DNA from 2 places in the Providencia zhijiangensis genome. Region 2 is predicted to be linked to the other one. Evidence: predicted binding sites of a transcription regulator. Region 2 holds the regulator's gene; the other holds the start of a gene.
The links. Region 2 encodes CRP, which controls carbon source genes, mostly activating them, when cyclic AMP is high. Its sites were predicted from a motif close to ATGTGANNNNNNTCACAT; they were not measured.
Positions count from the first base shown of each region.

Region 1: the regulator CRP is predicted to act here: its motif matches at 11,564-11,581, upstream of QS795_RS11300 (NupC/NupG family nucleoside CNT transporter).

Region 1 covers NZ_CP135990.1:2,438,830-2,455,058, reverse strand. Annotated here, with positions in the region: gene cysT (sulfate/thiosulfate ABC transporter permease CysT) at 1-21, shown strand, start outside; gene cysW (sulfate/thiosulfate ABC transporter permease CysW) at 21-881, shown strand; gene cysA (sulfate/thiosulfate ABC transporter ATP-binding protein CysA) at 884-1,972, shown strand; gene cysM (cysteine synthase CysM) at 2,054-2,938, shown strand; gene crr (PTS glucose transporter subunit IIA) at 3,048-3,557, opposite strand; gene ptsI (phosphoenolpyruvate-protein phosphotransferase PtsI) at 3,606-5,333, opposite strand; gene ptsH (phosphocarrier protein Hpr) at 5,470-5,727, opposite strand; gene cysK (cysteine synthase A) at 6,083-7,039, opposite strand; gene cysZ (sulfate transporter CysZ) at 7,295-8,059, opposite strand; gene zipA (cell division protein ZipA) at 8,279-9,322, shown strand; gene ligA (NAD-dependent DNA ligase LigA) at 9,368-11,404, shown strand; gene QS795_RS11300 (NupC/NupG family nucleoside CNT transporter) at 11,646-12,830, shown strand; gene QS795_RS11295 (DUF3820 family protein) at 13,073-13,288, shown strand; gene QS795_RS11290 (flavin monoamine oxidase family protein) at 13,311-14,657, opposite strand; tRNA gene QS795_RS11285 (tRNA-Ala) at 14,870-14,945, opposite strand; gene gltX (glutamate--tRNA ligase) at 15,167-16,229, opposite strand, start outside.
Region 2 covers NZ_CP135990.1:293,132-309,360, forward strand. Annotated here, with positions in the region: gene QS795_RS01325 (AAA family ATPase) at 1-707, shown strand, start outside; gene mobB (molybdopterin-guanine dinucleotide biosynthesis protein MobB) at 787-1,305, opposite strand; gene mobA (molybdenum cofactor guanylyltransferase MobA) at 1,302-1,895, opposite strand; gene QS795_RS01340 (YihD family protein) at 2,110-2,379, shown strand; gene QS795_RS01345 (serine/threonine protein kinase) at 2,380-3,381, shown strand; gene dsbA (thiol:disulfide interchange protein DsbA) at 3,415-4,038, shown strand; gene polA (DNA polymerase I) at 4,368-7,172, shown strand; gene spfP (small protein SpfP) at 7,730-7,777, shown strand; gene yihA (ribosome biogenesis GTP-binding protein YihA/YsxC) at 7,891-8,511, opposite strand; gene ppiA (peptidylprolyl isomerase A) at 8,779-9,351, shown strand; gene QS795_RS01370 (aminodeoxychorismate synthase component II) at 9,799-10,374, shown strand; gene QS795_RS01375 (aspartate aminotransferase family protein) at 10,506-11,720, shown strand; gene QS795_RS01380 (hypothetical protein) at 11,781-13,328, opposite strand; gene crp (cAMP-activated global transcriptional regulator CRP) at 13,540-14,172, opposite strand; gene QS795_RS01390 (OsmC family protein) at 14,496-14,900, shown strand; gene QS795_RS01395 (phosphoribulokinase) at 14,980-15,846, opposite strand; gene QS795_RS01400 (YheU family protein) at 15,895-16,113, opposite strand; gene QS795_RS01405 (hydrolase) at 16,110-16,229, opposite strand, start outside.

The DNA of each region.
Region 1 (16,229 bases), 1.7 Mb from region 2:
AAACGCTTAGGAGGGCATTAATGGGACAAGTCACACCATTTCCAGTCACTCAACGCAGAAATATCAATTGGGGAAAATGGGCTCTTATTGGAATTGGGCTGTTTTTCTCAGTATTGCTGCTGGTGGTGCCAATTATCTGGATTTTTATTACTGCATTTGAGAAGGGGTTGGGTGAAGTCCTTGTCAACTTAAGTAACCCAGATATGCTCCATGCTATCGGGTTAACAATTCTTATCGCCTTGATCACAGTACCTGTTAACTTGGTTTTTGGCGTGATGCTGGCATGGCTGGTGACACGTTTTCAGTTTCCGGGGCGCCAACTGTTATTGACCTTAGTTGATATTCCTTTTGCGGTTTCGCCTGTCGTGGCGGGGTTACTCTATTTACTCTTTTACGGTTCAAATAGCTGGTTTGGCGGTTGGTTAGAAGGCTTTGATATTCAGGTGATGTTTTCATGGCCGGGTATGGCGTTAGTGACTATTTTTGTGACATGCCCATTTGTCGTTAGAGAGTTAGTGCCATTGATGTTAAGTCAGGGAAGCCAAGAGGACGAAGCTGCAACATTATTGGGTGCATCGGGTTGGAAAATGTTTTGGCGAGTGACACTGCCTAACATTCGCTGGGCGTTGCTTTATGGCGTGGTATTAACCAATGCGCGTGCGATTGGTGAGTTCGGCGCGGTGTCTGTGGTATCTGGCGCTATTCGTGGTGAAACTTATACATTGCCTCTGCAAGTTGAGTTGCTTCATCAAGATTACAATACGGTAGGCGCGTTCACGGCTGCGGCTATCTTAGCGTTATTAGCGATTATTACCTTAATTGTGAAAAGTGCTTTGCAATGGCATTTAAGCCGGCAGCAAACTGAGTCAGGAGTCCATTAATTATGAGTATTGAAATTAATCATGTTGGCAAATTGTTTGGTAAAACGTCAGTGCTGAACAATATCTCATTGGATATCGGCTCAGGGGAAATGGTGGCATTATTGGGGCCATCTGGCTCTGGGAAAACTACCTTGTTGCGTATCATTGCGGGGCTAGAGCAGCAAAGCCACGGTTCGTTACGTTTCCATGGTCAGGATGTGAGCCAAGTACATGCAAAAGATAGGCATGTTGGTTTCGTGTTCCAGCATTATGCGCTGTTTCGCCATATGACGGTGTTTGAGAATGTGGCATTTGGTTTGACCGTCTTACCTCGAAAACAGCGACCCTCAAAAGCGGTGATTAAGCAAAAAGCGATGGAGCTGCTTGAGATGGTGCAATTAGCCCATTTGGCTGAGCGTTTTCCTTCTCAGCTTTCTGGTGGACAAAAACAGCGGGTAGCATTGGCAAGAGCGTTAGCGGTAGAGCCACAAATTTTGCTGTTAGACGAACCGTTTGGCGCGCTAGATGCACAGGTGCGTATTGAGTTACGTCGTTGGTTGCGTCAACTTCATGAAGAGTTGAAATTTACCAGTGTCTTTGTGACTCACGACCAAGAGGAAGCGATGGAAGTCGCAGATCGCATTGTCGTGATGAGCCAAGGACATATCGAACAAGTTGGCACCCCTAATGAAATTTGGCAATCACCGGAAACCCGTTTTGTGCTTGAATTCATGGGGGAGGTTAACAAAATCCCTGGACAGATCCGTGGTTCACAGCTGCAGATAGCGAATTTTACTTTCCCACTCGCTCAGGTGAGCGCTCAGCAAGGGGAGGTTGATGTATTTATTCGTCCTTGGGATATTCGCTTGCAGAAAGAAATGGATGAACAACACCAATTGCCAGTAAGGATCATTGAATCAGGCCCCCGAGGGCACTTTTGGCAATTAACGGTGCAACCTTTAGGTTGGGGTGAGGAAACCTTGTCCGTGGTATGGCAGGATGCGCGTACTGTTCCTACAAGGGGAGAAAATTACTATCTTGGCAGCCAACAAACACAAATTTATCAGGGTAAAGACCCATTATTTTTCCCCTCTCTCGCTAAAAGCGCGTAGATTAATAAGGGATGATTGATTTTAGAATTAATTGTTAATTATATTATCAATCAATAAAAAATTATTATAAGGAAAAACACAGTGTCAACGTTGGAACAGTTTATTGGTCATACGCCGTTGGTTCGCTTGCAAAGGCTAACGGAAGGTCTAGAGGCGGAAATCTGGGTAAAACTTGAAGGAAATAACCCTGCCGGCTCAGTAAAAGATAGAGCGGCATTTTCGATGATTAACGAAGCGGAAAAACGCGGGGAGATCAAACCGGGAGATACGCTTATTGAAGCCACCAGTGGCAATACAGGGATCGCGTTAGCGATGATTGCCGCGGTGAAAGGCTACAAATTGAAGCTGTTAATGCCAGATAACATGAGCCAAGAGCGTAAAGCGTCTATGCAAGCTTATGGCGCAGAACTTATTTTAGTGAGTACGACAGTAGGAATGGAAGGGGCGAGAGACTTAGCTCAAGAGATGGCTAAGCGAGGCGAAGGGAAGGTTTTAGACCAATTTAATAACCCTGATAATCCGTTAGCCCATTTTAAAACCACAGGGCCCGAGATCTGGCAACAAACTGCCGAGCGAATTACCCATTTTGTGTCCAGTATGGGGACGACAGGCACCATCACTGGCGTGAGTCGTTACTTAAAGAGCCAATCACAAGATGTGGAAATTGTGGGCTTACAACCCGCTGAAAAGAGCCAAATCCCAGGTATTCGTCGTTGGTCTCCTGAATATTTACCAGGGATTTTTGACAGCAAATTAGTGGATACTGTGCTCGATATTAATCAGCAAGAAGCCGAAGACACGATGCGCTCCTTAGCAAAACGTGAAGGTATTTTTTGTGGTGTGAGTTCAGGCGGTGCAGTTGCAGGTGCGCTGCGTGTGGCCAAAGAGAACCCTAATGCGGTAATTGTGGCGATTATTTGTGACCGTGGTGACCGCTATCTGTCGACAGGCGTTTTTGATAAGTAAACGTTTTTTGATAAATAACCGTTTAGAAAAGATAACCCAACAAAAAACCACCAGGGCAAAAATGTCGCTGGTGGTTTGTTATTAAGCGGTTTTTGAAGGTTTAGCGCAATTATTTCTTAATACGCATAATGACTGTTTCACCGACAGTCACGGTACCGCTTAATTTATTCAGTTCTTTAATTTCATCCATATTGGAAATAACAACCGGTGTTAAGGTTGATTTGGCTTTTTCTTCTAACAGGGCTAAGTCAAACTCAATGACAACGTCGCCTTTTTTCACTGATTGGCCTTCTTCAGCGATACGTTTAAAACCTTCGCCTTTGAGTTCAACAGTATCAATACCGAAGTGAACAAACAGTTCGATACCATCATCAGATTCAATAGAAAATGCATGGTTAGTTTCAAAAATTTTACCGATAGTACCATCAACAGGGGAGACAATTTTGTTTCCGGTAGGTTTGATAGCAATACCATCACCAACAATTTTTTCTGCGAACACAACGTCTGGTACATCTTCAATATTGACTATTTCGCCTGATAATGGCGCGATAATTTCAATATTGCCACTGCTACTCTTGTCTTCCGAAACTAGTGATTTCAGTTTGTCAAACAGACCCATGGACCTTCTCCTAATCGTTTTATATGGGACCGAACTAATGTGCTGCTGTTAGCATAACGTTTTTTCTTGGATAAAGGTATCGACAAGTTTCATCAATTCATCGGCTGTTGGTTGAGCAAGTGCTTGTTCCGCTAGCGCTTGAGTATCTGCAAAATTCGCATTACGAATGAGCTTTTTGATACGAGGAATTGAGATTGCGCTCATACTAAATTCGTCCAGCCCCATGCCTAACAGCAATAAGGTCGCACGTTCATCACCTGCTAATTCACCACACATACCCGTCCATTTTCCTTCTGCGTGAGAAGCGTCAATCACTTGTTTAATCAAGTTCAAGACGGCTGGAGACATCGGATTATAAAGGTGTGAAATCAGCTCATTACCACGGTCAACCGCTAAAGTGTATTGAGTGAGATCATTCGTCCCAATACTAAAGAAATCAACTTCCTTCGCCAAATGATGTGCAATGACTGCGGCAGCTGGTGTTTCCACCATAATACCGACTTCAATCCCCTCATCAAAGGCTTTGCCTTCTTCTCGTAGCTGCTCTTTAAGCATCTCAAGTTCTGCTTTCAGTTCTCGAACTTCTTCGACAGAAATAACCATCGGGAACATGATACGCAGTTTACCAAATTTAGACGCCCTTAAAATAGCTCTTAATTGAGAGTGTAGAATTTCTTTGCGGTCAAGACAAATACGAATTGCACGCCAGCCAAGGAATGGGTTCTCTTCCTTAGGTAAGTTCATGTATGGTAAGTCTTTATCGCCACCAATATCCATTGTGCGTACAATCACGGCTTGGCTGCCCATGGCTTCTGCTACAGCTTTATACGCTTGGAATTGCTCTTCTTCTGTTGGCAGTGCGTCTCTGTCCATAAATAAGAATTCAGTGCGGTATAGACCTACGCCCTCTGCACCATTACGCTCAGCACCCGCGACATCACGCACAGTACCGATGTTTGCACAGACTTCAACTTGATGACCGTCTAAGGTCATTGCCGGTAAATCTTTTAATTTCGCCAGCTCTTCTTTTTCTTGCAGGTATTCATTTCTGAAGGCTTTCAGCTTATCAATTTCGCTTTCAGATGGGTTGAGGTAAATGGTGTTGTTCACGCCATCTAACACAATAAAATCACCGCTTTTCACTTTGCTGGTCGCGTCGGTGGTACCGACAATCGCAGGAATTTCCAGTGAACGAGCCATGATAGAGGTATGGGAAGTACGACCACCGAGGTCAGTGATAAAACCTAATACTTTGTCTAAGTTTAACTGAGCGGTTTCGGATGGGGTCAAATCTGGGGCAACCAGAATAACTTCTTCGGTGATTGCGCTTAAATCCACAATCGGCATATTCAGAATATTTCTGAGTAGGCGTTTACCAATGTCGCGTACGTCAGCGGCACGCTCTTTCAGGTATTCGTCATCTAATGCTTCTAATGCTTGAGCTTGGTCTTCAATGACTGAATAAACCGCCGCATCTGCGGTTTTTTTATCGCCTTTGATGAGAGAGACAATTTCTTGCTCTAATTCTTCATCTTCCAGCAGCATGATATGACCTTCAAAAATCTCAGCTTTTTCCGCACCAAGATTTTTTTCTGCTTTATCTTTGATAAGGCTAAGCTGCTCAGCTGATTTGTTACGTCCATCAATGAAGTTTTGGATCTCTTTATCAACTTGCTCGTCAGTGATTTTACGGGTGCTGACAACAATAGGATCTTCTTTGAGGATGAGAGCCTGACCAAAAGCAAAACCTGGGGATACTAAAATTCCTGAAATCATAATATTACCTTACTACTGATAGGAGATTTGATGTTGCAGAGACAACAGTAGATATAAGTGATTAAGCAGGTGTCCCCGAATAATCTATTCAGGGACAGGGAATTATTACGTTAAAACAAGATGGCAAAGTGAAGATTTATTCTAATTCGCCCATCAGTTTAACTAAAAATTCAACTGCTTGTTGCTCATCTTCACCTTCAGCAGAAATGGTGACTACGGTGCCTTGGGTTAAACCTAATGTTTGTAGTTTGAACAGGCTTTTTGCGCTAGCTGATTTGCCGCCTGAACTCAGAGTAATATCTGAAGTAAATGCTTTTGCTTCTTTAACAAATTGAGCCGCAGGACGAGTATGTAAACCGTTAGGTGCTGTAATAGTAACTTCTTGCTGGAACATAATATTTCCTCAGTGATTTTAAGTTTTTTATGATGACACAGCCTATTGTAGATGAAATATGCTGAGCATGCGTATAATTTAGATTATCAACGATTCATTTGGTTTTCTACTTTGTTTGGTATCAACCAAATTATCATTTATTTAGCTTAAATTTCACACGACGCTTTTAGTGGGTATTTCGCCATTCAATCAGTGAGTGGCTAAAAAATGATTAATTTCGAGGTGTGAAATAATTACTATGTTTAATACTAAATGCCGGATAATAAATCATCCCAATCCGTGCTAATCTATGATCTCACCCACAAAAAAAGCACCTAATTGGTGCTTTTTTAACGTAATGTTAACCTAACTATCATTATTCGGCATTAATATCCGCAAACAGTGCTGTGGATAAGTAACGCTCACCTGAAGACGGTAAAATGACCACAATATTTTTGTCTTTATATTCAGGTAGTGCCGCAAGTTTAGCGGCTGCTGCAATGGCTGCTCCGGATGAAATACCTGCTAAAATGCCTTCTTTTTCCATTAGCTCACGAGCGGTTGAAATCGCTTCGTCATCGGTAATTTGCAGGACTTTGTCAATAATAGAAAGGTCTAAGTTGCCAGGGATAAATCCAGCACCGATACCTTGGATTTTATGGGGACCTGGCTTAATTTCTTCCCCTGCAAGGGCTTGAGTGATCACTGGCGAAGTTGCGGGTTCAACGGCAACCATCACCACGTCTTTTTTCCCTTTTGTCTGCTTTAAATAGCGGCCAATACCTGTGATTGTCCCGCCAGTTCCAACGCCAGAAACAACGGCATCTACGTTGCCATCGGTATCATTCCAAATCTCAGGCCCAGTCGTTTTCTCGTGAATAGCTGGGTTGGCTGGGTTACTAAATTGCTGTAATAGCAGATATTTACCTGGGTTGCTGTTGACGATTTCTTCCGCTTTAGCAATGGCGCCTTTCATACCTTTGGCGCCTTCAGTCAGGATTAAATTAGCACCAAGGGCTTTTAAAAGTTTACGGCGTTCTATGCTCATGGTTTCTGGCATGGTTAGCGTTAGTTTATAACCGCGAGCCGCAGCCACGTAGGCGAGGGCAATACCTGTATTTCCGCTTGTTGGTTCAACCAGTTCTTTATCTTTTGTCAGGATGCCTTTTTTCTCAGCATCCCAAATCATGTTCGCGCCCACACGGCATTTCACACTGAAGCTTGGGTTACGAGATTCCACTTTTGCCAAAATATTACCGTTGCCAAAATGCTGTAAACGCACTAATGGGGTATTTCCAATGGTCAACGAATTATCTTCATAAATTTTGCTCATGGGACATCCTTAAAATTAACGGTTAGCCAAGAATTAGGTGTGTTTTCAAAATTGAATATGAATTCAACATACTCGAACATCTGATTATTGCAAATATGATTTAACGCTAGAATATAACCGTGGGTTATTTAAAGTCACGTTATTATAACTAAGAAGAAAAGTCTGGTATTGGGCTGGATTGAGAGCAGAAGCCATAGAGAAGGATATGCAGATAGGTACCTGCATATCCCTAGAAAGTGTTAATTTCGAGAAGGACTAATAGCGCGCGTAACGAGCGCGATAACGATCAACCCACATTAAGGTTGCGCCACAAACCGCAACGGGCATGATGACTAAGTTTAAAATTGGGATCATCATTAATAAGCTGACTGCACCACCAAATTGAATATTATTCACTCGATCTTTTGAGAGTGCTTGTTTCATGTCGTTGAACCCAACGCGATGGTTATCAAATGGGTAATCGCAATATTGAATGGACATCATCCAAGCGCCGAATAGGAACCATAAAACGGGCGCGACAGTTTGCCCAATACCTGGAATGAAGAACAGCACCAATAACACGATGGCTCGCGGTAAATAGTAAGCAATTCGCACAAATTCCCGTTTAATCATGCGTGGTACATCTTTTAGTAATTCTGCCATACCCGTATCTGGAGCGGGCTTACCAGTTAGTTCTGCTTCTAAATGCTCTGATAGCCAGCCGTTAAACGGTGCAGCGATGATATTGGCAATCGTGCTAAAAAAATAGCTAAAAACCAGTAAGATAGAAATGACGGCGACCGGCCAAATCAGATAGTCAAGCCATTGTAGCCAGCTGGGAATGTAGCTCATAACCTGATCAATCCATCCACCAAGCTTACTGTATAACCACCAAAAAGCGCCTCCAAGAAGCAGAATGTTTGCTAATAGGGGTAAAAGAACAAAGCGCTTAATGCCAGGACGAGTGATTAGTCGCCACCCTTGTGAAAAGTAATAAAAACCAGAGTGATTTTTTTGTGGCGAAAATGTCGATTGGGTCATACTTCTTATTATCTCCTTTGCGGGTGAGCATGTATCATATAGGTATGAAATTACACTGACTAGTGATAATTTTGTATAAAAAAGCAGCAAACGAAGGCGGAATATTCTCTTTCTTGTAAGAAAATCGTTCTGAGGGTTGCACTTAGAGCAATTGAGAAATAATCTTAAGGTAGTTTCCGCCGTGATGGCATCATTATTCATCAACTAGAGATAGCAGCGATGCAGGATTTGCGTCTAATATTAGTGGTCGTAGGTGCGATAGCCATTGTCGCTTTATTACTGCATGGTTTATGGACCAGCCGTAAAGAGCGCTCTAAGTTATTTCGCGACCGACCTGTAAAACGTAGAAAGAATGACACGCAGGAAAATTCATCAGAATATGATGATTCTGCTCTGTTTACTGAAAATCAACCGGTACAAAAAGCCGCTGTTGAAGATCAGCCTATCTATATGGTGAAAGAGGAGCCGCGCGCTGAGCCTGTCTCTCAACCCCATACAATTCAACGTGACGCTGAGCCTGAGTTTAATTTAACTGCGGAGCACTCACCACAACCTGCTTCAAAGCCAGTTAAACCAACAGCTTCTGAGCCTGTGTTTGCTCCACATGTTGATAATCGCCATGCTCCTGAGCAATTGACGATTAATATGGTGGATGAAGCTGATTTACAAGAACATGTTTCAGAACCTGTACGCATTCATACAGAGCCAAAGATTCATGTTTCTGCACAGCCAGAGTCTGTACCACAAGTCTCTGCTCATCAAGAAGCAGTACAACCTGTGGCTCAGCCTCATACCGAGGTAGAGCACGAAGCACCTAGTGCACCGGCAGAAAAAGCGGCAGTTGCAAGCGAAAAGGAAATTGTTCTGGTACTGCATGTTGCAGCGCATCATGGGCAGGTTCTTGAAGGTGAAGCATTACTGCAAAGTATTCTTCAGGCTGGCTTCCAATTCGGTGCCATGAATATCTTCCACCGTCACGTTCATCCAGCGGGATCGGGGCCAGTATTGTTTAGTTTGGCAAATATGGTGAAACCGGGGTCATTTGACCCAGAAGCCATGTCTGATTTCACCACGCCGGGTGTCTCTATCTTTATGATGGTGCCGTCTTATGGTGAAGCTAGCCAGAACTTTAAATTAATGCTCCAAGCGGCACAACGTATTGCATCAGATGCAGGTGGTGTTGTGTTGGATGATGAACGAAAAATACTGACACCTCAAAAAATAGAGGTGTATCATGCTAGAATTCGAAATACATTAAGTTAATTAAAACCCCCGATTCAGGGGGTTTTTTATATCTATTGGTGAAACATGACGACGAAACAAACCCCAGACGCACTCACGCAAAAAATAGACGCGTTAAAACAACAATTGCGCCATCACGAATACCTCTATCATGTTATGGATGCACCAGAAATTCCTGATGTGGAATATGACAAGCTGATGCAAGAACTTAAAAGCCTCGAAGCGCAGCATCCAGAACTGATCACCACAGACTCCCCAACTCAGCGCGTGGGTGCAGCACCATTAGCTGCATTCGATACGGTTCGCCATGAAATTCCCATGCTCTCTTTAGATAATGTATTTGATGAAGAAAGCTATCTCGCATTTGATAAACGCGTGAAAGACCGACTGCATAACCACACTGAATTAACATTTTGCTGCGAACTCAAATTAGATGGTCTAGCCGTCAGTTTGCTGTATGAAAATGGCGAGTTAGTTCAAGCGGCCACCCGTGGTGATGGCACTGTTGGCGAAAATATCACGGCCAACGTACGCACGATCAAAGCAATTCCGCTACGTTTACGCGGGGATAATATTCCTGCCCGTGTTGAAATTCGTGGTGAAGTTTTTATGCCTCAAAAAGGCTTTGAGGCGATGAACGAAGAAGCACGTAAAACGGATGGTAAGATTTTCGCTAACCCACGTAATGCGGCAGCGGGTTCCCTTCGCCAGTTAGATCCACGTATTACGGCTAAACGTCCATTAACCTTCTATTGCTATGGTGTAGGGCTAGTGGAAGGTAAAACATTGCCAGATACCCATTATGAGCGCTTGATGCAATTCAAAGCGTGGGGGCTGCCAGTGAGTGAGCATGTGCAATTACGTGTTGGTTGCCAACAAGTCCTCGATTTCTATCACCATGTTGAAAAAATTCGCCCGACACTCGGTTTTGATATCGATGGTGTCGTGATTAAAGTGAATGATATTGCTACTCAAGAAGAATTAGGTTTTGTTTCCCGGGCACCACGCTGGGCAACCGCGTTTAAATTTCCTGCTCAAGAGCAAATCACGTTACTGAAAGATGTTGAATTCCAAGTGGGGCGTACTGGGGCGATTACACCAGTGGCTCGCTTAGAGCCAGTGCAAGTTGCGGGAGTTGTGGTGAGTAATGCCACGCTCCATAACGCGGATGAAATCGACCGTTTGGGCGTTCGCATTGGGGATACCGTCGTGATCCGCCGTGCAGGGGATGTTATTCCTCAAATCGTGAGTGTCGTACTGGATAAACGCCCTGCAGATAGTCGTGAAATCCTATTCCCGACCCATTGCCCTGTATGTAATTCAGATATTGAACGTATCGAAGGGGAAGCGGTGGCTCGCTGCACTGGTGGATTAACTTGTGGTGCCCAATTAAAAGAATCGCTTAAACACTTTGTTTCTCGCCGTGCGATGGATGTCGACGGGATGGGCGATAAAATTATTGAGCAGTTGGTCGATGCGGAATATGTGAAAAACGCGGCGCAGCTCTACCAATTATCAGCGGGTAAATTAACTGGCCTAGAAAGAATGGGACCAAAATCCGCACAAAAACTCATTGATGCGCTCGAAAAATCCAAACAAACGACACTGGCTCGCTTTATCTATGCATTAGGGATCCGTGAAGTGGGTGAGGCGACAGCGGCAAACCTTGCGGCACATTATGCATCATTAGACGCGGTGATGGCAGCGGATGAAGAATCACTGAAAACCGTTCAAGATATTGGTGAAGTGGTGGCGAAGCATGTGGTGCATTTCTTCCGTGAAGAGCACAACCGCCAAGTTATTCATGATTTATTGACCATTGCGAACATCCATTGGCCTGAAGTGAAAGTGATTAACAGTGCTGACATTGATAGTCCATTCGCTGGAAAAACGGTCGTACTGACTGGGTCGATGTCAACGCTTTCCCGCGATGAAGCTAAAGATAGACTGGTCGCCTTAGGCGCAAAAGTCGCAGGCAGTGTATCGAAGAAAACTGACCTGGTGATTGCCGGTGAAGCGGCGGGTTCAAAGTTAGCGAAAGCGACAGAATTGGGTATAAAAGTCATTGATGAAGAAGAGTTAATTCGTTTGCTGAATATCTAATCGTGACCTATATTTAATGCGCAATGCCATTATCGACCACGTGATAATGGCATTTCTTATTTTCTGGCTAACATTTTTACAGTTGTTATTAATGTGTTACTCGTGAAACGTGATCTGGTCGTGACTTTTGAAAGATAGGCTGAGTCAGTTTTCATATTAATGTGACGTTAATCTCATTTAAATGTTGTCTATTACATAGAATATGCGCATAGACTGATTCGTAACTTTGTTGGAGTCAAATATGACCTCGATCCTGCACTTTATTTTATCCATCGTCATCATCGGCGCTCTCGCGATTCTAGCGAGTAGTAACCGTAGAGGGATCCGCCCTCGCTATGTTATTCAATTACTTGTGATCCAAATTGCACTCGCTTACCTGTTCTTAAAATCAGGTATCGGTGAGTCTTTCGTTCTTGGTGTTGCTGGCGTATTTACCCATTTATTGGGTTATGCGGCAGAAGGGACCAAATTTATTTTTGGCGGAATGATTGAAGGCAATTTAGCATTCTTCTTCCTGCAAGTGTTATGTCCAATTATCTTTATCTCTGCACTGATTGGTATTTTACAACATATTAAAGTTCTGCCTTTTGTTATCCGCATCATCGGTACGGTGCTGTCGAAAGTAAACGGTATGGGTAAACTTGAGTCATTCAACGCAGTAAGTTCATTATTACTGGGTCAGTCCGAAAACTTTATTGCCTATAAAGACCAATTAGGCAGTATGTCAGAAAGAAGAATGTACACCATGGCGGCAACGGCGATGTCTACCGTTTCAATGTCCATCGTGGGTGCCTACATGACCATGTTAGATCCAAAATATGTTGTTGCCGCTCTGGTCTTAAACATGTTTGGTACATTCGTGGTGTTATCGCTGATCAACCCATACCCACCTGAAGGGGAAAAAGAGATCCAAATGCGCAGCCTGCATGAAGGTCAAAGCTTCTTCGAAATGCTGGGTGAATACATTCTTGCTGGGTTTAAAGTTGCGATTATCGTTTCTGCGATGCTGATTGGTTTTATCGCCCTGATTGCGATGGTTAACGGAATCTGTTCTGCTATTTTCAATGTTAGCTTCCAAACTATGCTGGGCTATGTGTTCTATCCATTTGCTTGGATGTTAGGCATCCCTGCGAATGAAGCGCTACAAGTTGGTGGCATCATGGCAGTGAAAATGGTGACTAACGAATTCGTAGCAATGGATGGTTTAAAAGCGGTAGCATCGGGTTTATCTGACCGTTCTGTGGGCATCTTATCGGTATTCTTAGTGTCATTCGCTAACTTCTCTTCCATCGGTATTATTGCTGGTGCAATTAAAGGGTTAGATGAAAAACAAGGTAATACCGTTGCACGTTTTGGTCTGAAATTACTGTACGGTTCAACGCTGGTAAGCTTCTTATCTGCTGCGGTGGTTGGATTAATCCTGTAGTCATCACGATAAAAAGTGTTACAGTGAGAAACGGCATTCAGTGAATGCCGTAAGGTTGATGGCAAAGAGGGATAAAAGCGTGGTTTTTCCCTCTTTGTGTTATCAGGCGAAAATCAATAAATTGATTTTCCTTGTTAATTTTACAACCCAAAAGAGCCATTTCCAAACCTGATGGTTTTGTCAATGGTCTAACGGCATTCAGTGAATGCCGTTTTTTTTATATCTAAAACAAGAGCGGATAAATGGAAAAACAAGACTTACTCGATATCGCGAATACATCCATGCCATTTGGTAAATATAAAGGTTGTGTCCTGATTGATCTTCCTGAGGAATACCTACTGTGGTTTTATAAAAAAGGGGAGTTTCCGGCAGGGCGATTAGGGGAATTGATGGAGATGACTCTCGGGCTGAAGATAGAAGGGCTAGATAGCATTGTTAAGCCTCTAAAACGAAAATAAGGGTTAGAGGCTTAATCGATAATTATTGCGCGTTAAGCAGGCTGTTGGCCGCCTCTATACCCGATAGGTAAGCACCATGTACGGTACCGGCTCCTAATAGCGCCAAATGTTCTCCAGCAAAGAAAATTTTGTTATTAATAGGCTGTTTTAATTGGGCTATTTGATCAGCCGAATAGTTAGGGGCGGGGTAGCTAAACGAACCATAAGCGTAAATATCTTTCTCCCACTCGGTTTTTATCAGCTGTATAGGCGCGGGTACATTATCAAATACCTTACTGAGCGATTCTTGCAGTTCATGCCATGCGGTGTGTTCATCACACTCTTCAAGCCATTTAGCGGACAACCCACCAAATAAAAACAGCAATGTTGGTTTTTGATAAATCGCGCTCACATCCATAAAATTCAACCAATAATCAGACTCATGAATGTACATACTATTGACGTTATTGAGTGAATTTTTGCGCCAGAAAGCTTGTTCAAAGGTGACAAATAATTTGTTGAATACACCGAAACCTAACTGATTAATAGCTTCCTGCGTTTTTTCAGGCAAGGCAGGCGTGAAATGAATTTTATCTTTCTTCAACACCCCAAGTGGTACAGTCACAACGACCTTATGAGCATTGAACTGTTGTCCATCAAGCGTGGTGACAGTGACATAATTATCTAAGTAATGAACATGTTCAACAGGGTGGTTAAGGCGAATATCCAGCCCTTTCGATAGCGTTTCGATAATTTGGGAATATCCACGCGGGAAGATCACTTCATCGCCTTCACAAAAGCCTTCGAGTTGTAAAAAATAGGGGGATAATGTCTCTAATGTGCAAGCACAGGGATCTTCAGCGATAGCTTCAAAAAATTCATGTAACCCTGTTTGTAGCTGTTCAAACAAGGACTGACTTGCATGGTGATCGACAGTCAATAAATGGTGGAATTCAGGGCTTTGCAACCAGCTATTTAATGCTTCAGCTGCATTGTTAAATTGGCAAGGTGATGAAATGTTCTCAAACTGTTCCATTAAATAATCAAGGCCCGCTTCAAAAGCCTCTTTTTCGTTCTCACATAAAACCAAGCCATTTTTTTTATAGAAAATAGCGTCTTGGTAATTGAAAACAACAGTTTGAATATGGTGCTGTTGTGCGATTGCACTGATTGGATTGTCGGTAATACCGTGGATCCAAGAAGCGCCTAAATCATAAAATTGGTTATCAATTTCCTGCGTATGAATGCGCCCACCAAGACGGTCGCGTGCTTCTAAGATAAGGACTGTTTTATGTTGGGGGTTTTGGGGTTGTAACTGTAATTGATTTGCGACTGATAAACCTGAAACGCCTGCTCCTATCACAATGATATCGGCATCTATGTGTGGCATAACTCACCTAGTTGAAATGGAATACGGACGATGTGCGATGACACATCTGAATAATTCTATTTAAATAAAATTACAAGCTAATTATATATGAGTAAATCAAATGTGAATAGAAGGTAAAGTAGGGGAAAGTGAGTTAGGCTAAATTATTAAGATAAATTGCAAATAGGATTTGGAAAAGAAAAGAGTGAATTAAAGGGAGATAAGAAAGAGTTTGGTGGAGCTAAGCGGGATCGAACCGCTGACCTCTTGCATGCCATGCAAGCGCTCTCCCAGCTGAGCTATAGCCCCAAACAAAATCTTTTGGACGGGAGGCATCATATTCAAGCTCGGTTGGAGTGTCAATATATTAATATGTTTTTCGGGTTTAACTGCTGAAATATAGAACATTTTGCAATCAATTCCCATTTAATGCGGGAGCTGAAAAGAAAACTGCCCCTTAACTTAAGAGGCAGTTTATAGAGAGGCATCTTGTCTAGAAACTTCTTGTTCAGAGGTTTCTATTTAGAAAATTATTGTGCGGATGCTTCGCGTTCTGCGATAAACGCTAATGCTTTTTCGATACGAGCGACAGAGCGAGCCTGACCGATAGCATGAACGGTAACATCTAACCCAGGAGATTGACCTGCACCAGTTACGGCTACACGCAGAGGCATACCCACTTTACCCATACCTACTTCTAACTCAGCCGCAGTCGCTTCAATGGCTTGATGAACATTTTCAGCCGTCCAATCTGAAATAGCGATTAATTTGTCTTTCACGACTTCTAATGGCTGGCGAGCAACTGGACGTAAGTGTTTTTTCGCTGCATCAGCATCAAATTCTTCAAAGTCCTGATAGAAGTAGTGGCAAGATTCCGCCATTTCTTTCAGTGTCTTACAGCGCTCACCCAGTAATTTGATTAACTCAACTAACTGTGGGCCAGTGCTAGTATCGATATTTTGCTGTTCGATATGCCATGCAAGGTAGGTAGCCACTTCTTCAGCTGGTAAGGTATTGATATAGTGATGGTTCAGCCACTGTAATTTTTCAGTGTTGAATGCACTCGCTGATTTGCTGATAGCATCAAGAGAAAAATATTCTTTCATTTCTTCAATTGAGAAAATCTCTTGGTCGCCGTGTGACCAGCCTAAGCGCACTAAATAGTTTAATAGCGCTTGTGGCAGGTAGCCGTCATCGCGGTATTGCATAACGCTAACAGCACCATGGCGTTTAGACAGTTTTTTACCATCATCACCTAAAATCATAGAAACGTGAGCATATTCAGGAACTGGCGCGCCTAATGCTTTGAGAATGTTGATTTGGCGAGGGGTGTTATTGATATGGTCTTCACCACGAATGACGTGGGTAATTTCCATATCCCAGTCATCAATCACCACACAGAAGTTATACGTTGGAGAACCATCGGTACGACGAATGATTAAGTCATCTAGCTCTTGGTTGCTAAATTCAATTGGACCACGGATGGTGTCATTGAAAATAACGGAACCTTCTTGCGGGTTACGGAAGCGAACAACATGCGGTTCTGCCGCAGTGTGGTTATGTTCATGGTCACGGCAACAACCGTCATAGCGA
Region 2 (16,229 bases):
TTGATTTTCATAATAAAAATTTTGATTTTTCTGAAGTAATTGAGCCAACGAAGATAAGTAAAGCTATTTGGGATAAATTTTTTGATTTAGCATTTGCCGATTTTTCTAAGCTAATTTCTCCTAAGCAGATAGTTTTTTGTGAAGGAACATCAAAGGGTAGAGAGTATAAAGATTTTGATGCGCAAATTTATAATAAAATATTAGGTCAAAAGTATCACGAAACAACTTTTATTTCTATTGGATCTTGCTCTGAATTAGTGGATATTGAAAACGAACCAATGAAAATTGTTTCTAGTATTTTAAAATCATCAAATATCATAAAATTTATTGATAGGGATGACAAAAGTAATCAGGAAGTTAAAGAACTTCTTGATAAAGGCATAAAAACATCATCTAAAAGACATATTGAATGCTATGTTTTTGATGATGAAATAATTCGTAAATTATGTATTTCTCAATCTAAGCCAGACTGTATTGACAGATGTTTGGAAGCAAAAAAAGAAGCAATGGAAGCTAGCAAAAATAGGGGGAATGCACCTGATGATATAAAATCAGCGAGTGGGGATATTTTTGTTAAAATTAAAAAAATATTATCACTAACTCAGTGTGGAAATTCAAAGTGTGCTTTTATTAGAGATACTATTGTTCCATTAATTACAGAGGATACAGATATTTATAAACAAATAGAAAAAGATATTTTTGGATAAAAATTGGAAGTAATGATATTAGCACCCTCTATTAGACTGAAAATCTGAATAGAGGGGTAATTTATGATTTTTATAGGCGTTACTGGCTTTTTTGCCACCAGGAAACAATATAGTCCGCCACCTGTTCAGGATTATTGATATCCAATTGCGGGACGTCAGTATCGATAATTTCGTCGCTGGCAACCGCCACGACATACTCGTCGATTAAGCCGTTTAGTGGTTTACCTACATCGGATCGAAATAGCGCGATTTTATCGATAGGCTCACTCTTGAATCCTTCCACTAAGATCAGATCTAGCGAAGCAGGATCAAAGCGGCTAGCCAGATAGCCCAGATCCATTTCATTGCATTCAGGGGTTTCGGTCATTAATGCCCAGCGCTGATTGCTGGCGACTAACGTTTGGTCTGCACCTGCTTTGCGTAATTCATAACTGTCTTTGCCCGGCGTATCAATTTCCATATCGTGATGCGTGTGCTTGATTAAGCCCACACGAACATGACGCTGTCTCAGTAAAGGGATAACTTTCTTGAGTAAAGTTGTTTTCCCGGTGCCACTGTAGGCGGTGATCCCGAGTAGAGGTAACGTGTTCTGGTTCATGATTTTTTTTGTTGTAACTCCCAGTTACGGCTATCTTCCGGCGTATTTAAGTTAGCAAATGTGCCGGTTTCAGAGGTAAATATGACGCCTTTTGCATCGATCTCACGCATAAATAGCATCAATTTGCGATCTCCTCTTGCGAGGTAATCATCCAACGGTTTCTGCAGAGACCGATGGAGTAGGGTAAATGTCGGGTGTTCTCGTTCGTTATCACAGGCATAGCAGGCAAGGTGCTTGCCTTTTTCGCGAAACATTTTTTCGGCTAAATCAGTTGGGAATTCGGGAACATCACAAGGGACAAATAGCAGCCAATCAGTGGTGACTTGATGAAGTGCAGCTTGCATCCCTGCTAAGGGGCCCGAAAAATCTGCGGTTAAATCCGTGAAAACGGGCAGCTGGCTTTGTGCATATTCTGCATGGTGGCGATTAGCATTGATCATCAATTGACCGACTTGCGGCTGCAAACGCTCAATAATATAGCGGTATAACGGCTTACCCAATAAAGGAATTAACCCCTTATCTTGGCCACCCATGCGGGTGCCTTTGCCCCCTGCAAGGATCACGCCTGTAATCGACTGACGAAATGACATGTTCAATATCTCTGAAAATCTTAGCGAAAATGTTTTAACGAACTTAAGTAGTTTTTTGAGTATAGTAACAGCTAAAATCTATTCTATTTTCCTATAAAATCAATGAATATTAATACAAGAAACGGTTAAACTTTACTTAGATTGACAACTGTTCCCTTTTTCTCTTGTAGGATTATTGGTAACTTGTATCGAATATTCGTGATAAGGAATAAACATGAAATGCCATCGTTTAAATGAAGTCATCGAACTTCTGCATCCAGTATGGAAGGACAATTCAGATTTAAATTTAGTGCAATTACTGCAAAAACTGGCAGATGAAGCAGGTTTTAAAGGCAGTTTATCTGAACTGACAGACGACGTATTAATTTATCATCTAAAAATGCGTGGCACTGACAGCAATGCGGTGATCCCCGGTATTCAAAAAGATTACGAAGATGATTTTAAAACGGCCATTCTACGTGCTCGTGGCATCATAAAAGATTAAATGAACATGGATTTAACAGAACAATCGAGCTTCCACTTTAGTGGGATCTCCCCTGATTTGATCCTTGATGCTCTGATGGAAGCGGGGATTTACCCAGAATCAGGGCTGACAGAGCTTAACAGCTACGAAAATCGCGTTTTCCAATTTCAGGATGAAAATCGCCAGCGCTATGTGGTGAAATTTTATCGTCCTGAACGCTGGAACCGTTCTCAAATTCAAGAAGAGCATGATTTTACCCTTGAGCTACAAGATGAAGGCTTATCGGTGGCTGCGCCGTTAGAATTTGCTGGGCAAACGGTATTAGAATTTGGCGGGTTTATGTTTGCACTCTTTCCGAGTATCGGAGGGCGCCAATATGAAACGGACAATTTATTCCAGCTTGAGGGTGTCGGCCATTTATTAGGGCGAGTGCATCAAATCGGTAAACAGCGAAACTTTGCATTTCGTCCGACTCTTGGTGTGGAAGAGTATCTCGACCAACCGCGAAATATTATCGCCGCCAGTTCATTAATTACTGAGCGTGATAAAGCACCATTGATAGATTCACTGGATAAGTTGATTGCCCAAGTTAAGGCTCTGTGGCCTGCTCAGCAATCTTTTATTCGCCTACAAGGGGATTGCCATCCCGGCAATATTCTGTGGCGTGATGAAGCGTGGCTGGTGGATTTTGACGATGCACGCAATGGCCCTGCGGTGCAAGATTTATGGATGTTGCTTAATGGTTCGCGCCAAGAGCAAATTATCCAACTGGATACGTTATTAGAAGCGTATAACGAATTTTGTGATTTTGATGTACGTGAGTTAAAGCTGATTGAACCGCTACGTGCGATGCGAATGGTGCATTATTTAGGATGGATCCTTCGTCGCTGGCAAGATCCCGCTTTCCCGAAAGCATTTTCTTGGATCCAATCTGCTGATTTTTGGCAAAAGCAATCTATCGAGTTTGCACAGCAAACTGAGCGGTTGTTAGATGCTCCTTTGCAATTGAACCCGCAATTTTAATATTTAAGACTGTGTTTTTGGAGAAAGTTTTCTATGAAAAAAATCATGTTGGCTTTGATTGGTATTGCCATGTCTTTTGGTGCTGCTGCAGCAAATTATTCAGAAGGTAAAGAGTACACGGATGTTAAGCCTCCGGTGCAAGACTTACCGCAAGTTTTGGAGTTTTTCTCATTCTACTGCCCACACTGTTATCAGTTTGAAAGCATCTACAAAGTGCCACAAACGGTAGAGAAAAACCTGCCAGAAGGTGTCACTAAAGCGCGTTATCACGTTGATTTCTTAGGCCCTCTAGGCGCTCAAATGACTCAAGCGTGGGCTGTGGCGATGGTGCTGAAAGTTGAAGATAAAGTGACGCCAATTCTGTTTGAAGGAATTCAGAAAACCCAAACTATCAATACCCCTGCGGATATCCGTAATGCGTTTATTAAAGCGGGCGTAACAGGTGAAGAATACGATGCAGCGCTGAATAGCTTTGTCGTGAAATCGTTAGTTGCTAAGCAACAAAATGCTGCACAAGATTTAAAACTGCGTGGCGTGCCAGCGTTATTCGTCGATGGTAAATATCAAATCCGTAATAACGGAATTTCTGTCGATAACGCAGAGGATTATGCTAAAGAATACTCAAAAGTTGTGAACTTCTTAGTCAGTAAAAAATAATCAGTGAAGATAGCGGCAATTTGTCGCTATCTTTTTATTTGCTGATTGTCCGTTATCAATATCCACAATTCGACCATCCCCCCTGATTTGTGATAAATCAAAGCCTCATTAGCTAACTTATTGATTTTATTTTATTGTTTTCTTCTTGCAATTCTCTTACTCATTGAATCCTTTAGATAACTAAATTTTACTCACAAAGTTATCCACAGGAAGTTATCGTGTGAAAAATGGGATAACTCGGCGGGAAATTGAATCTCAAGGTGTATCTGAAGCCACAATGTGGCATCCTATCCCCCATTCATTCCCGATAAAAAAGATGATGACAGATTATGGCTCAGATTGCTGAAAATCCCCTTATTTTGGTAGATGGCTCTTCCTACCTGTACCGTGCTTATCATGCATTCCCTCCATTGACCAACAGCGCTGGTGAACCGACCGGAGCGATGTATGGCGTGTTGAATATGCTGCGTAGCCTAATCATGCAATATACACCGAGTCATGTGGCGGTTGTCTTTGATGCTAAGGGAAAAACGTTCCGTGATGAACTGTTTGAAAGCTACAAATCCCATCGCCCGCCAATGCCGGACGATCTGCGCGCTCAAATCGCACCGTTGCATGAAATGGTGGAAGCCATGGGGCTGCCGTTGCTAGTGGTACCAGGTGTGGAGGCAGATGACGTCATCGGTACGTTGGCGCGTGAAGCCAGCAGTAAAGGGATGCCGGTGCTGATCAGTACGGGCGATAAAGATATGGCGCAGTTGGTGGAGCCGAATATCACCCTGATCAACACGATGACCAACACCATCTTAGGTCCTGAAGAAGTGGAAGCTAAGTACGGGGTTCCACCAAGCTTAATTATCGACTTTTTAGCCTTAATGGGTGACTCATCCGATAACATTCCGGGTGTGCCGGGTGTCGGTGAAAAAACCGCATTAGCGTTATTGCAAGGTATTGGTAGCTTAGACGACATCTATAACAATTTAGATGCGATTGCTCCACTCGGTTTCCGTGGCTCTAAGACCCTCGCACCAAAAATGGAAGAGAACCGCGAACTCGCACTGTTATCTTACCAATTAGCGACGATTAAAACGGATGTTGAGCTAGAAAAACCGTGTGAAGAACTCAAAGTGACGGAACTGGATGCGGATAAACTTCATTCGCTGTTTAGCCGTTATGAATTTAAACGCTGGTTGGCCGATGTTGAAAATGGTAGCTGGATGGACGGCAAAGGGGCAAAACCTGCCAAAGCCGCAGAAAGTTATCGTACACCAGTAAGTCAGCCAGCGGCAAAATCTAAGCCAGCAGTTCCAACGCTGTGTGCTGAAAATTACCAAACAATTCTCGATAAAGAACAGTTAGACAGCTGGGTGAAAAAACTCAGCGAAGCGACGCTGTTTGCCTTTGATACAGAAACCGACAGCCTGGATACCCAAGAAGCTCGATTAGTCGGGATGTCTTTTGCCATCGAAGCAGGTCATGCTGCGTATTTACCTGTTGGACATGATTATCTTGATGCGCCAGACCAGTTGCCTTTAAAAGACGTTTTGGCAGCCATGAAGCCTATCTTAGAAAATGAGAAAATCGGCAAAATCGGTCAGAACCTAAAATACGATGCGGAAGTGTTATTAAATTACGATATTTCGCTAAAAGGCATCGCGTTCGACACTATGCTGGAATCTTATGTGTTGAACAGTGTGGCTGGCATGGGGCGTCATGATATGGACAGCCTGGCAGATCGCCATCTCAACCATAAGACCGTGAGTTTTGAAGAGATAGCGGGTAAAGGCAAAAAGCAGTTAACCTTTAACCAAATTCCATTGGAACAAGCGGCAAATTATGCGGCGGAAGATGCGGATGTGACATTGCTACTGCATCAAGCGCTGTATCCGCAACTGGAAGCCGAGCCAAAATTAGCTCACGTTTTCCAAAATATCGAAATGCCGTTGGTGCCAGTGTTGGTGCGTATGGAGCGTAAAGGTGTTCTGATTGACGCAGCGGCATTAGGGGCGCAGTCTCAGGTGATCACCGCGCGTTTAGCAGAGCTGGAAAAACAGGCGTTCGAGTTAGCGGGTGAAGAGTTTAACTTAGCATCTCCGAAGCAGTTGCAGACGATTTTATTCGAAAAGCTACAATTGCCAGTTATCAAGAAAACGCCAAGTGGCGCGGCTTCAACCAACGAAGAAGTGCTTGAAGAGCTGGCATTAAACCATGCATTACCAAAGTTGCTGTTAGAGCATCGTAGCTTAGCGAAACTAAAATCTACTTATACGGATAAGCTGCCGCTGATGATTAATCCAAAAACTCATCGTGTGCATACCTCTTATCACCAAGCAGTAACTGCGACGGGGCGTTTGTCTTCCCGTGACCCGAACTTGCAAAATATTCCGGTGCGTACCGAAGAAGGTCGCCGTATTCGCCAAGCGTTTGTGGCGCGTGATGGCTACAAAGTGATGGCGGCGGACTATTCGCAAATTGAATTGCGTATTATGGCGCATCTTTCCCAAGATAAAGGCTTATTGACGGCGTTTGCGGAAGGAAAAGATATCCATAGAGCCACCGCAGCCGAAGTGTTTGGGGTTCCATTAGAGGAAGTCACCAGCGACCAACGCCGTAGTGCAAAAGCGATTAACTTCGGTTTGATCTATGGCATGAGTGCATTTGGTTTGGCTCGCCAGTTAGGGATCCCACGCGGGGAAGCGCAGCGTTATATGGATCTCTACTTTGAGCGTTATCCCGGTGTGTTGCGTTATATGGAAAATACTCGTCTGCAAGCGTCTGAACAAGGTTATGTTGAGACATTAGAAGGCCGCAGATTGTATCTTGCGGATATTAAATCTAGCAATGGTATGCGCCGTAAAGCGGCAGAACGCGAAGCGATCAACGCCCCAATGCAAGGTACCGCAGCCGACATCATCAAAAAAGCGATGATAGCGGTAGATAGCTGGCTCGAAACTGAAAAACCAGATGCGGATATGCTGATGCAGGTGCACGATGAACTGGTGTTTGAAGTCAAAGAGTCCGAGTTAGAGAAGGTGAAAGCGAAGGTTCAGGCGCTGATGGAGCAGAGTATGACGCTAGATGTTCCTCTGAAGGTGGAGGTGGGTGTCGGCATTAACTGGGACGAAGCCCATTAATACTCGTCTACTCGTCATATTTCGGGCTGTAGGGGTGTTGGCTGCTCTCAGCTACCCTAGTCACATACTTGTGTATGCTCCTAGGGATATCCTCATTTGCCGCCTACCTACAGCCGCGAACTATTTAGAGTATTGGTTGGGTAAGAGATAAAAGAGAAAAAACTCTTAGTAAAACCTAAAAGAAAAAGATAAGAGCAAAAGCTAAGTAAAAGATAATGTAAGGCACCCCAGAGATTGGCGACAATGTTTGGGGTGTTTTTTTATGTTTAGAATATTTTTTATAGTGGTATTTACGCAGTAAATTGGAGGCGTTTTATTCCCTTTAAATTGCACATAATTCATGGGTAAAACACTGAATTTTAAATATATCGTTGGGCTGGATAAGGTTGTTATTATGCGACTTAGATCTCATAAATATGTAGTAAAAATACGTTTTTAGCGAATTATTAGGCAATTTAAAGGGCTGAATCGTAGTAAGCTTTGAAAAAAAACTACAAAAAGCCTTTTTTTCGAGCGGAAAATAAAGTACATTATCAGACGTAGGGTACAGAGGTAAGATGTTCTATCTTTCAGACCTTTTACTTCACGTAATCGGATTTAGCTGAATATTAGCTGCTCCAGTCAAGTTTTTGACTGGAGCATTTTTTTTGCATAAATTCTGATGCGCTAACGGCATAGACCGTTGTACGCCGCGATTGGCGTACAAGGAATGAAAAGATTATTCTGCGGCGTTACTGTACCAACTGTCGAGTTTGATACGTAATTTATCGATACCCATTTTTTTCAGTGCAGAGAAATATTCCACTTCAATATCGCCTTCCGCTGATAACGGCGCTAATGCTTGGCGAACTTCCATTAACTGTTTCTTTCTTGCGCCTGAAGCGAGCTTATCCGCTTTGGTCAGTAGAACAAGAACAGGAATGCTCATGGCGACTGACCATTCGATCATCTGCATATCGAGGTCTTTTAATGGATGACGGATATCCATCAAAATCACTAACCCTTTGATACATTCTCTTTTCTGTAAATATTCACCGAGAGCTTGCTGCCATTTGCGCTTCATCTCTTCAGGTACTTCGGCATAACCGTAGCCCGGAAGGTCAACTAGGCGAATGCCCTCTTCAACTTCAAATAGGTTGATAAGCTGAGTTCTTCCCGGTGTTTTACTGGTTCGCGCTAAGCTTTTTTGCTGTGTTAATGCATTTAATGCACTGGATTTGCCCGCGTTAGATCGGCCAGCAAACGCCACCTCAATGCCCGTATCTTTTGGTAGATGACGGATATCGGGGGCACTGATGACAAATTTTGTCATGTGGTAGTTGTGGTTTTTAATTGCCATTGGTGGTTCTCCCTGAGTAGCCTCAAAAGGCTGGGGGATTATAGCGACTGAATAGCATACAAACAACAAAAGGGGGATATTTGGTGTGATATCTATTTGAGAATGACATTATGCGAAGGCTTTTTCATTAAGTTGCTCTACAATTAATTTAATTCAGCGAAATTTAACTATTTGGCGTAAATATAGGTAAATCTTTAGCAATTACCCCCGCTTCGCTCTAGAATTGGGCATTAATATGTTTTTGGGTATTAACAAAAGGGATCTTGAATGTTGAAACGAATTTTTGTGCCATTATTGGCAATCTGTGCAATGAGCACAACTTCTCTTGCATTAGCCGCGGGTGAAACTTACGTCAAATTAGTCACCTCTGCAGGTAATATTGAATTAGAACTCAATAGTAAAAAAGCCCCTGTTAGTACTGAAAACTTCCTGCAATATGTTAATGAAGGCTATTACAACGGAACAACCTTCCATCGTGTTATTCCTGGATTCATGATCCAAGGCGGCGGCTTTAATAAAGAATTGCAGCAAAAACAAACTCGTGCACCAATCGCTAACGAAGCTGATAATGGTTTACGTAATTTACGTGGCACTATTTCAATGGCTCGTAGCGCAAATAAAGACAGTGCAACCAGCCAATTCTTTATTAATGTTGCTGATAATGCGTTTTTAGATCACGGCCAACGTGATTTCGGCTATGCCGTATTTGGTAAAGTCGTTAAAGGAATGGATGTTGCAGACAAAATTTCTAAAGTGAAAACAGAGAACGTCGGTCCATATCAAAATGTTCCTGTTGAACCTATTACGATTATTTCTGCGGAAGTGATTAAAAAGCCTTAATACTGTTTGCTGTAATATCGTCTAATAGAGAGGGTGATTCTTGTTAATCATCCTCTTATCATAAAGCCTTTCTTTGCATTTTTTCTTAAATTATTTCCATTATAGGTCATCCCAACTCACTTCTATTTCATCATCACTCATGCGTTTGATTGTTTTTTTATTAGTATGATTGTTTCTATTTTACTCCATTGTATTTAAAGTATTTATTATCAAATTTTGAATGTTGTTATATTCTTGTGAATATAATCCCATGATTTTTATATGGAAATTTTGTACTGAAAGTGGGTTACTTGACGTAAATAGGCTATTTTCCTGTCTTGGCTGTGCTATGATAGCCGCCCTTTGTGATAATTTATGGTTTTTGGGACGCGTTCTAATTGCTAACCACCACGAATTATGCATAAACAAAAAAACTTATAATGATAAAAATCAGTCGGATAGGCTACTATGCTTTTACTTATTGATAATTACGATTCATTTACATACAACTTATACCAATATTTCTGCGAACTAGGGGCGGAAGTGCTGGTGAAACGTAATGACGAAATTACCATTGAAGAAATTGAACAACTGGCTCCAACCCATTTGGTCATTTCACCGGGTCCTTGCACGCCTGATGAGGCGGGAATTTCGTTGGAAGCGATAAAATATTTCGCCGGAAAATTACCTATTTTGGGTATCTGCCTAGGGCATCAAGCTATCGGGCAAGCATTTGGCGCGTCTGTTGTAAAAGCGCGTGAAGTGATGCACGGAAAAACATCATCTATCCATCATAACCATCAAGGGGTATTTAAAGGGCTTAATCGACCTTTAACCGTGACTCGCTATCACTCTTTAGTGATTGCAGCAGAAACGCTACCCGCCTCTTTTGATGTCTCCGCGTGGTCACTGAATAATGGGGATATCGATGAAATTATGGGGATCCGCCATAAAACCCTGCCCATTGAAGGGGTCCAATTCCACCCTGAAAGTATTCTCAGCGAACAAGGTCATGAGCTGTTGAGTAATTTTCTCAAGTATTAGTGGTTGATTTTCGCGAATAGCAAAATTAATTATGCATATTTTACCCTTCCCTATTGCTCTTTATTGATTTTTTATTCATATTTGATGCTTATATTTTCACTTAAGCATTCGATAAAGAGCAGGTGAGGGGTATGTCAGAACAACACGCAGTCAATCGGCAGACTTTTGATCAGGTCATGTTACCTATTTTTTCGCCAGCTGAATTTATTCCAGTTAAAGGCGAAGGCAGCCGCGTTTGGGATCAGCAAGGTAAAGAATATATTGATTTCGCAGGCGGGATCGCGGTTTTAGCGCTAGGTCATTGCCATCCAAGCCTCGTTGCGGCTGTACGTGAACAAAGCGAAAAACTTTGGCATGTGAGCAATGTTTTTACCAATGAACAGGCGTTAACACTGGCCCAAAAATTAACGAAAGCAACGTTTGCGGATCGTGCATTCTTTGTGAACTCAGGGTCTGAAGCGAATGAAGCCGCATTCAAGCTAGCGCGTCGTTATGCCATCACCAAGTATAGCCCGTATAAAACGAAGATCATTGCATTCAAGCAAGCATTCCACGGCAGAACATTATTTACTGTCTCAGTTGGCGGACAAGCGAAATATGCCGATGGATTCGGCCCAAAACCTGCGGATATTATTCATGTGCCTTTTAATGACCTTGATGCCGTTAAAGCCGTGATCGATGAAAATACCTGTGCAGTGGTTTTGGAGCCAGTTCAAGGGGAAGGCGGGGTAACCCCAGCAACATCAGAATTTCTGCAAGGAGTTCGTAAACTTTGCGATGAAAATAATGCATTACTTATTTTTGATGAAGTGCAAAGTGGAATGGGGCGTACGGGGAAATTGTTCTCTTATATGCACTACGATGTCACTCCCGATATTTTAACCACTGCAAAAGCGCTCGGAGGCGGTTTCCCTATCAGTGCGATGATCACAACTGCTGAAATTGCGAAAACAATGGAGGTAGGATCTCACGGAACCACCTACGGGGGCAATCCATTGGCATGTGCGGTAGGCAATGCTGCTTTCGATATTATCAATACCGATGAAGTCCTTGATGGTGTTGCTAAACGTCGTGAGTTATTTGTCGCTCATTTAAACAAGCTCAATGACCAATATGGAATTTTCGCTGAAATTCGCGGAATGGGCTTATTAATCGGTGCAGAGCTGAATGGCAAATTGCTGAATCGCTCAAAAGATATTCTACAAGCTTGTGCTGCAGAAGGGCTGATGATGCTTAATGCGGGCACGAATGTATTACGCTTTACTCCATCGCTGATTATTTCTGAAAATGAAATTAATAGCGGGATGGCGAAATTGGAAACTGCAATTAGCAAACTGCTGGTTTAATTGTCTTTTTATAGTGACAGAGGCAAATTTGCCTCTGTCACTGAACTATTATTCAAGTTGTTACTTGTTATTAAGCTTAGCTAATTTTGTTTTAATCTGCGCAGAATGTACTTCTTCTTTGGATATTTGCTCGCTTAGACTATTTAGACTATTTAGACTATGAAGGGTTTCTTGCGTTTTTTTCAACAGCGCATCTAATTTTCTAGTATCGGGTTTTCCTTGATTTGATGCTATTTCTGGTGAGTTTCCATTTAGTGGAAACTGATATTTTTTACTATTATGTTTAGCTCTTAGCATTGATGTTTTAGTTTGGTATATTTCCCCATTAAATTGATATGTTCTCACGGTTGGTTTTACTTTTATATTTCTTCTAGGTAATACTTTATCATTTTTATTATGCGTGGCATGGTTCGAGTTATTATCTTTCAGTTTAGTGGAGCCTGTTTCTATTTTTTTCTGTGCTTTTGTGTTTTCTGATAAATATCCAGAGTCACTAGAATTATTTGAATAATGGCTTGATGAGTTAGAATTTAAGCTTTCATTGCTAGAATATAGCTGATTTTCTATCTTGTTCAGTGAATCCATATTTTCTAAGTGCCGATTTATTGACTTCATGTCAGTCTCATCGACAAGTAATTTATCGAGCTGACGAGTTGATGGAATTGCTAAGCTAACAAGACGGTCGGTGATTCTTTTTTGTAAACTATCTTGAATATGATTGGTATCATCATTCCACTCTAATTCCTCATTGAACTCAAATTCGGTATCACTGCTCTTTGCTTTATTCTCATCTTTTATTTTCGAAATAGAAGCTTTCTGTATCATACTTGATTCAGCTTCTTTTCTTATTCTCTCTTCACCTGCTTTTATTTCATTCTCTTTGTCTGTCTCTATTTTTTTTAGCTGTTCAGCTAATTTAGCTTGTGATGATTTTAGAGTGCTAAGGTTGTTCTCAATCTTCTGAGTCGATGCAGTGTTCTGATAAGTGATTACTTCACTTGATCTTGTTTTTTCATGTTTTATTGGGATCTCAATTCCCTTTTTAAAAGTAACACAAAATTTTTCATTCTTATTTTTATTAAATATACTTTTTAAATAACGAATACCTTTTTCATGAGTCGATTTTATTTCTAAAATCAAATTTGAGAATCGGTTTGATGAACGTTTTAAATTAAATTCTTTAAAAACGTTAGTTTCTGTAGCACTTGTTTTATCAATTAGCATTAGTTCAGTATCCTGTTTTTCATTAATAATTGGCTCATTTTTTATTGAGACGGAATGGTTGAAAATACGTGGGGATTTAAGAATTAAAAAATGGCCATTAGCTTCAATAGCCTCATGGTATTTATAGGGAAGTGTTATTTTCTCTACTGGAGGCGAGTATTTAATTAGATTAATTTCTTTTTGTTCACTTGGCTCAAAATGACAAGTCAATACGGCGAAATGCTTTTTTTGATAATGTAAATTAGATAGGTGATTATTATCGGGTATGCATGAACCAATATTAATGGCTTTTTTTATTTGATTAGATAATGATGAAGTGGTTATGGTTTTATTATCATTGATATTAATGATACTTTCGCTTCTTGGATTGATATTTTTAATCATCGTGTTGTCAACTCTTAATAATGGTTTAGTTACCACTATATTAGTTTGACAATTAACTATAATTATATAAAGAAACGATACTCATCAATGAGAGTATATAGATGAGAGGGGGAAATAAAGGATCCTAAGTAAGAAAAATAGCTTTGTACGTAAAGTATAAAGCTATTTCAATATCGAAGCCTCACCAAGAAGGGTGAGGCTGAAAGGTGAATCAGCGAGTGCCGTAAACAACAATCGTTTTGCCGTGTGCGGAGATTAAGTTTTGATCTTCCAGCATCTTTAAAATACGACCGACAGTTTCGCGAGAACAACCTACGATTTGACCGATTTCCTGACGAGTAATTTTGATTTGCATACCGTCTGGGTGAGTCATTGCATCAGGTTGTTTAGCTAAATTCAATAATGTTTGAGCAATACGACCAGTAACATCTAAGAATGCAAGGTTACCCACTTTTTCGGACGTGGTTTGCAAACGACTTGCCATTTGCGCGGAAAGGCGCATCAGGATATCTGGATTGACTTGAATCAGCTGACGGAATTTTTTGTAAGAAATTTCCGCGACTTCGCAAGCAACTTTCGCGCGAACCCACGCAGTACGTTCTTGCCCTTCTTCAAATAACCCAAGTTCGCCAATGAAATCTCCCTGATTTAAATAAGAGAGAATCATTTCCTTGCCTTCTTCATCTTTGATTAAAACAGCCACTGAGCCTTTAACAATGTAGTAAAGGGTTTCTGCTTTTTCACCCTGATGGATCAGAGTGCTCTTGGATGGATACTTATGAATATGGCAGTGTGACAAAAACCATTCAAGAGTAGGGTCTGTTTGTGGCTTGCCGAGAACCATTAGCGTTATCCTCTGTATGTTATTGCAACCTTTCGAAAAGTAGGGAAAGGCTGACTTTAAAGTGTCAAGCTTAGCATATTAAGTCACATTGATGCCTATTATTAATATCGCCCTAGGCCAATGCAAATTAATATCAATTGTATAATATAATCAATTAAATCGTTGAGTATTGATCTTAATCCTATCAACTAACCATTGTTTGTATCATATCCAATGTAGAAAGTCTCCCCTGTATCGCTTCAGCCTAATAATGCTGATATAACATTGTCTAGATATATGGAACAATGTGACGATAAATATCACTATTTTCGAGAGGAATAAAAATGGAAGCACGCGTAAAGTGGGTTGAAGGGCTCTCTTTTTTAGGTGAGTCGGCATCGGGTCATCAAGTTATGATGGATGGCAATGCTGGAGATAAAGCACCGAGTCCGATGGAAATGGTTCTAATGGCAGCAGGCGGATGCAGTGCGATTGATGTGGTTTCTATTCTGCAAAAAGGTCGTCAGGATATTGTTGATTGTGAAGTAAAATTAACTTCGCAGCGTCGTGAAGAAGCTCCGCGCTATTTTACGGACATCAACCTGCACTTTATTGTGACGGGACGTGAATTAACGGACAAAGTGGTGGAGCGTGCGGTTCAACTTTCTGCAGAAAAATATTGTTCCGTTGCTATCATGTTAGAGAAAACGGTTAACGTGACTCATAGCTTCGAAATTAAAACGCTGTAATTGTTTTCTTGCTATTAAGATGCTTATCGATAATTAAGATAAGCATCTTGTTATTTATCTCTTTAATGAGAATCTCAAACTACCCATTTCGCTGTTTCATTAATTTTTCCACTAATGGCATCATAATAAGTTCCATCGCGAGTCCTAATTTCCCACCGGGTACCACAATGGTATTCATCGCTGAAATAAACGAGCCATTTAACATGGATAATAAATAAGGGAAATCGATCTGCTCTAATCCTCTAAAGCGAATAACGATAAAACTTTCGTCCTGTGAAGGTATTGCTTTGGCAGAGAAAGGGTTAGAGGTGTCAACGGTAGGAACTCGTTGGAAGTTAATATGGGTACGAGAAAACTGCGGCGTAATATAGTTAATATAATCCCCCATCGAACGTACAACGGAATCCATCACCGCTTCACGGGAATGTCCTCGCTCGGTGGTATCGCGGATGAGTTTTTGGATCCATTCAAGGTTAACAATTGGCACTACACCCACAAGCAAATCAACATGTTGTGCAACATCGTGCTCTGGGGTAACTACTCCGCCATGTAATCCTTCATAAAACAGCACATCGGTATTGGCTGGTAGCGATTCCCACGGGGTAAACGTGCCAGGTTGCAGGCCATAGGGCACCGCTTCATCGTAAGTATGTAAATATTTTCGAGATTGACCGCTGCCAGTTTTAGCATAGTCAATTAGCGTCTGTTCAAGTAGAGAAAAATCGTTGGCCTCAGGGCCGAAATAGCTGATATGGCGCCCTTGCTCGCGGGCTTTACGAATAGCCATATCCATTTCAGGGCGGGTATAACGATGAAAACTATCCCCCTCAAGGGTGGCTGGGCGGATATTTAATTGATGGAAAATTTTACGAAAAGCTTGGCTCGTTGAGGTTGTTCCTGCGCCACTCGAACCCGTCACTGCAATAATCGGATGCTTCTTCGACATAGTGGACTCCCTGTTTTACGCCATGACCACTATTTTTGAGAAACAGCGCTACGGGCGAAACTGGTTATTAGGCATGAAATTTACCGATTCATGTAACTCAGACCAGACTAGCACAATTTCGCCAGAAACTAACTGCCGTTTCACATCATTCACTTTGTCCTGCAAGCTTTTTTCGTGAACGCCGTAATCGGTTCCTTCGCGTAAAACATAACTCTCGATAAGGTTTTCGAGCGTTTCAGGAGCGAGGTCTTTCCACGGAATAATCATGATTTTTGCTCATTCAAATACGCTGTTAGCCACAGAGGAATACGAGTTTCTAACCACATTTGTGGCTTTCTAAAACTACCGCCGACAAAGCCGACGTGTCCACCATGTTCCGTCAT